2 regions of the Lactococcus sp. S64 genome follow, and region 1 is predicted to be linked to the other one. Evidence: riboswitches for the same ligand, from Rfam matches in the RefSeq annotation. Region 1 holds a riboswitch; the other holds the start of a gene.
What was found. A riboswitch is a leader RNA that binds a small molecule or an ion and turns the genes downstream of it on or off. The one in region 1 is predicted to bind fluoride.
Positions count from the first base shown of each region.

Region 2: it holds a riboswitch for fluoride, as region 1 does, so the genes downstream of both, IAE51_RS00705 (voltage-gated chloride channel family protein) here and eno (phosphopyruvate hydratase) in region 1, are expected to answer to the same signal.

Region 1 covers NZ_JACVUQ010000004.1:216,889-220,052, reverse strand. Annotated here, with positions in the region: gene nrdD (anaerobic ribonucleoside-triphosphate reductase) at 1-240, shown strand, start outside; gene nrdG (anaerobic ribonucleoside-triphosphate reductase activating protein) at 237-842, shown strand; gene IAE51_RS06425 (DUF2325 domain-containing protein) at 951-1,457, opposite strand; fluoride riboswitch at 1,598-1,669, shown strand; gene eno (phosphopyruvate hydratase) at 1,749-3,017, shown strand; tRNA gene IAE51_RS06415 (tRNA-Ser) at 3,083-3,164, opposite strand, start outside.
Region 2 covers NZ_JACVUQ010000001.1:142,176-145,339, reverse strand. Annotated here, with positions in the region: gene IAE51_RS00710 (nicotinate-nucleotide adenylyltransferase) at 120-707, shown strand; gene IAE51_RS00705 (voltage-gated chloride channel family protein) at 730-1,941, opposite strand; fluoride riboswitch at 2,033-2,107, opposite strand; gene IAE51_RS00700 (DUF896 domain-containing protein) at 2,152-2,394, opposite strand; gene glyS (glycine--tRNA ligase subunit beta) at 2,505-3,164, opposite strand, start outside.

The DNA.
Region 1 (3,164 bases):
GAACGTGGATTTAAATGTCCACAATGTGGCAATGATGATCCTAAAACCTGTGACGTTGTCAAAAGAACTTGTGGATATCTTGGAAATCCGCAAGCACGTCCAATGGTTCATGGTCGTCACAAAGAAATTTCATCACGTGTAAAACATATGAATGGTTCTGTCGGAGCCTTGAACGATGGAAATTTGATTGATTCAGTCGAAGTTGACGAAGCGAAATCAAAATATTTTGCGGAGAAATAAGTATGAACAATCCAAAACCAGGAGAATGGAGAGCTGATGAACTCTCACAAAATTATATTGCAGATTATAAGCCCTTCAATTTCGTTGATGGTGAAGGGGTGCGCTGCTCACTTTATGTGAGTGGCTGTATGTTTCATTGCGAGGGCTGCTATAATCAAGCCACTTGGTCATTTCGTTATGGAACGCCCTATACCAAAGAGCTTGAAGATAAAATTATGGCTGACCTTGCTCAGCCTTATGTCCAAGGACTGACGCTTCTTGGTGGGGAACCTTTCTTGAATACGACATTTTTGATTCCTTTGCTCAAACGGATTCGTCGTGAGTTACCGGATAAAGATATTTGGTCATGGACAGGTTATACATGGGAAGAGATGTTGCTTGAAACAGATGACAAATTAGAAATGCTTGATTTGTTAGATATTTTAGTTGACGGTCGTTTTGAATTATCAAAGAAAAACTTAATGCTCCAATTCCGTGGGTCATCAAATCAGCGGATTATCGATGTACCAAAATCTCGAAAACAAGGACAAGTTGTCATTTGGGAAAAACTCAATGATGGTGAAAAAACTTTTGAACAAATTCATAAAGAAAAATTAATTTAAAAGTTACTGATGGACATTTGAGTATATCCGTAAGCGCTAAAGTGCCAACGGCTATCTTCTGACAGAAATTCTGTCACTAAAAATAAGCACTGACAAATGCGTCAGCGCTTATTTTTTAAATAATTTTGTAAAATCTGGTTCGTCGTCAGTAATTTTGAAATCTTTTAGCGCCGATTTTAGAGGGAGATGTTTCTTTTTTCCTTTTAAATAATTTTGACTTTCTTTGCTTTGGGCACTTTCGGCTAAAGAATTTTGCTTTTGTATAACTCTATTTTCAATTTTTCTTTTGCTTTTCTTATTTTGGTCGGTGCTTTCAAAAGATTCATCTGGAAAAGTTTGAGAAAGTTGCTTGATAATGGTTTCTAAACCGAAATTACTACTAATCCAAAAGGGTGTATCGGTTGCTTTACAAGCTTCTTTAGCAAATTGAACTGAATGATGAGCCACATTGCGGTTTCTCATAACGACGAAATCAGCTTTGGCAACAAGTTGGTCAATCTCAAATCGATTAGGTTTTTTCTTATCAAAACCAAGAAAAGAAACGCCAACTTTTGCCAAGCCCTCTCTAAAATCATGCCAATATTTAACTTCACATAGAACAAGTAGTGTTTTCATGTCATTCCTTACTGATGGCTCTGTCTTTACTGACAGGAGCGAATTATAGTGATTATAACACAATTTTGCTTAATGATAAATGTATTTTTTAAAATATAAGTTTCAAAAATTTGACCTCATAAAAATAAAGTGGTAAATTAATAGTAGATGGGTATGGTGCACACCCGAAACCGTTTCAAGAATAGCTTGAATCTAATGGCGCCTACAAAGCAAAGTCTTTTTTTTGCCTTGTAGTCTGCCATTTTTTCTTTGACTTACAAGGCATTAAAGGCAAAGAAAAGGAGATTTATTATGACAGTCACAATCGAAAACATCCACGCAAGAGAAATTTTTGATTCTAGAGGAAATCCAACCGTTGAGGTAGATGTTAGATTAACAGATGGAACATTAGGACGCGCAGCAGTACCCTCAGGAGCATCAACTGGAGACCGTGAAGCAGTTGAATTAAGAGATGGTGGAGACCGCCTTCAAGGGAAAGGCGTTTCTAAAGCCGTCGCAAATGTCAATGGCGAAATTTATGAAGCCTTGAAAGGACAATCACCATTTAATCAAGCAAAATTAGATCATTTGATGATTGAGCTTGACGGGACAAAAAATAAATCTCGTTTAGGGGCTAATGCAATTTTAGGGGTTTCTATGGCCATTTCTCGTGCGGCAGCGAATAGTGAAAAAATTCCACTCTATCGCTATCTTGGTGGAGTTGATTTGGAACTTCCACAACCATTTTTCAATGTCATTAATGGTGGAGTACATGCCGATTCAGGAATTGACGTTCAAGAATTTTTGATTACACCAGTCAAACGGGAAAGCTTTCGCGATGGTTTAGAAAAAATTGCAAATATCTACCATACTCTGAAGAAAATTTTAGCTGACAAAGGGCTAGAAACAGCCGTAGGTGATGAAGGTGGCTTTGCCCCTAAACTTGGTTCTACTGAAAATGCAATTGCTACACTTTATCAAGCAATTGAAAGTGCAGGATATGTTCCTGGTGAAGAAATTGCGATTGCCATTGACCCAGCTTCAAGTGAATTTTATGATGATAAAGAAAAAGTTTATCGTTTTGAAGGGCAAAAATTGACTTCTAAAGAACTATTGACTTACTATGAAAATTTAGTTGAAAAATATCCAGCACTTATTTCCATTGAAGATGGATTTTCTGAACATGACTGGGAGGGCTTTGCAGCTCAAACGAAAGCTCAAGGTCAAAAAATTCAATTAGTAGGTGATGATATTTTTGTGACAAATCCTGAAATTTTCAAAGAAGGAATTAAAAAAGGTGTAGCAAATGCTATTTTGATTAAACTTAATCAAATCGGAACAGTAACTGAAGCGATTGAAGCCATTAGTTTAGCGAGAAAAGCAGGCTATAAGACAATGATTTCTCATCGTTCAGGTGAAACAGTTGATAGCTACATTGCCGATTTTGCGGTAGCCATGCATGCTGGCCAAATAAAAACAGGTTCAATGGCTCGAAGTGAACGGGTTGAAAAATATAATCAATTCTTGCGAATTGAAGAAGAATTAGGAAAAGATGTAGCTCTTGCTAGTTTTCCAGGATAGATAAAAATAAAAAACATTAATTTTTATAATTAATGTTTTTTATTTTTAAGAATGTGAATTTATAAAGGAGAAAAGGGGATTCGAACCCCCGATACGCTTGTGACGTATACACACTTTCCAGGCGTGCTCCTTCGGCCACTCGGACAC
Region 2 (3,164 bases), on a different contig from region 1:
CCCTTGAGGAGTTTTTCTTTAGTCTTATAGATTGCGATGAGCTATGGTACAATATAAATTGACTGATTCAAAATATTGGTAGATTAAATAATTTCAAAAATTAAGGAGAAAGCCCCCTTATGGATAAAGGGAACAGAAAAAAAGTAGGTCTATTAGGAGGAAATTTTAATCCAATTCATCATGCTCATTTAATGATGGCTGACCAAGTTGCCCAACAAATGAATTTGGATAAAGTATTACTAATGCCTGAAAATATTCCACCTCATGTCGATGAAAAAGAAACCATTTCTGCAAAACATCGAGTTAAAATGCTTGAGTTAGCAATCAAAGAAAATCCTAGACTCGGTCTTGAGTTGATTGAAATTGAACGTGGTGGAAAATCTTACAGTTATGACACGCTCAAACTCCTGACTGAAGCTAATCCTGATACCGATTATTATTTCATTATTGGTAGCGACATGGTGGAATATCTTCCCAAATGGTACAAAATTGATGAACTCCTAAAACTTGTGACATTCATTGCCTTAAGAAGAACGGATACAATCTCCAAAAGTCCTTATCCTGTTACTTGGCTTGATGCTCCCTTGTTACCAATTTCTAGTACAATGCTAAGGGAAATGTTTGCCAAAAATATTGAACCCACTTACTTCTTACCTCAAAATGTTATTGATTACATTAAAATCGAAAAATTATATAAAAAAAGATGACCCAGATAGGTCGTCTTTTTGTTTAAACTTCCAAATTTAGAACTTCTTGCGCATAAATGGATGAATTTCCATTCAAAACGTAGGCAATTGTCATAATTGGTAGGATATATTGAACCGAACCAAAACCAAAGACCTCCGCAGCAATAAAAATTGGGCCAAAATAAGAGTTTGTTGCGGCTGAAAAAATTGAAACATAACCCGCAGCAGCCACAAATTCGACAGGTAAACCAAAGAGCATAGCCAAAGCTGCACCCAATGTTGAACCAATAGCAAAGAGTGGTGTGACTTCCCCACCTTGGAAGCCAGCAGAAATTGATAAAACCGTAAAGATTAATTTTAATATCCAATCATATCCATTGATATGTCCACCATTAAAACTTAAAGAAATCAAATTTGTCCCAAGACCAGCATAACGGTCCAAATGAATAACAAGTAAACCAATTGAGATGACAATTCCCATCAAAATAATTCTATAATAAGGATTAACAATTCTTTTAGCGACGGTTGCTTTCATAAAAGCTAAAGATTCCGCAAAAAATCTTCCTACAAGTCCAAAACAAACGGCAATGACAGCCAATTTTAAAAGAACCAAAGGGTCAATATGAATGTTAGTATTGATTGCGAAAGAAAATTTTTCTAATCCCAAACTGCTTGAAGTCCAACTTGCAACATATGAACCAACCAAAGCTGGGATTAAAGCTCTATACTCAATTTTACCCAACATTAAAATTTCAATAGCAAAGAAAGTTGCCGCGATTGGCGTTTGAAAGAGCCCTGCAAAACCAGCAGCCATACCAGTAATCAAAAGTATTTTTTTAGCTTCTTTTGCTGAGAGTTTTTTACCAATCGCATGTCCAATCACACCACCGATTTGAACTGCAACTCCTTCACGACCAACACTGGCACCAAACAAATGAGAAAGCCAAGTCGAGAAAACAATCAGCGGAACAAGACGTTTTGGAATATCTTCTCGCCCATGATTCCCCGCTTCAAAAATTAGGCCCATTCCTTTTTGGCTGTCTTTACCAAAATTCTTATAAATATAAACGATTAAGAGACCAGCTAAGGTTAAAAATGGAATTAAATATAGGGCATGACTATCTCTAAATTCAGTAATATAGATAAGCCCTCGACCAAATATAGCATCAATAATACCAATTAATCCCCCAATAATTACAGCTAAGAAGACATATAAAATTGCGCTTCTTGAAATTCCTACTTTAAAAAAATTCATTTTTGAAACTCCTTGTTTGTGAGTTTAACTCACTTTATAATATTTTACAAAACAAAAGGCGCTACAAACAAGACTACTTGGAGATAGCCTTTTGTTTGTAGGCGCCATTAGTTTTAAGATTTTATTCTTAAAGCGGTTTCGGGTGTGCACCATACCCATCATTTATTAATATTTATTTTAACATTTTATGAAATATTTGCAAGAAAAAGCTCAGTCGCGCATCCCATTCTTACGTTGAATTTCTTTAAGTTTATCCGGAGTAACATCTTCTCCTGTTTTTTCATCAATAACTTTGATGGTTTCAACTTGTGAGCGGAAATTTGCTTTAACACTATCGAGGTAAGCACGACGTAAAAAGGCTTGTTCTTCAAGCTCAGCTTCTGATAATCCTTCTGCTTTCTTCTTACGCGCTAATTCATTAATACGTTCTACTTGTTCATTTGTAATTGCCATTTCTTAGTTCCTTTCTTCATGAATATTGTTAAAATTACTGACAGAACTCAAATTTTACTGACAGCTTTTTAGAGTCATAAATAAACTTTCTGTCAGTAAATCTATCAATTTTATTTTGTATTAATCAAAGAAAAATCAGCCATAACACTTGTTAATGCAACAACTTCTGACAACAACGCAATACGATTATCACGAACTGATAAATCTTCAGCCATTACCATTACACTTTCAAAGAAAGTTTCAATTGCAGGTGCAAGTGAATGAACAATTGCTCTGAATTTTTCTTCACCAGGCATATAAGTCCATTGATTTTGAAGAGAAATAACAACGTTATAAAGAGCTTCTTCTGCATCTTCTTCAAAAAGTGTTGGATTTATTTCTTTAATATCTTTTGCTTTTTTAACCAAATTAATTGAACGCGAAACATTTTCAATTGCTGGTTTAAAAGGTTCGTGAAGTTTGTGCCCATCAATGACAAAAGCTGATTCCATCATGTTTGTAATATCAAAGCTTGAACTATTAATTGCCGCTTCAACAATATCATGACGATCGAGTTTTTCAAGCAAGAGTTTTTGAATACGTGCTTTGACAAAATCCAAAATTTCAAGATGATTTTCACCTTCAAATTGGTCGACAAATAAAGATAAATCGAAATGCCAATTCATTTTTTCAATAATACGAATCAAGCCTTGTACTGCTCGACGTAGAGCATAAGGGTCATTTGAACCAGAAGGAATTAAACCAACATTAAAGAAAGAGAGGACTGAATC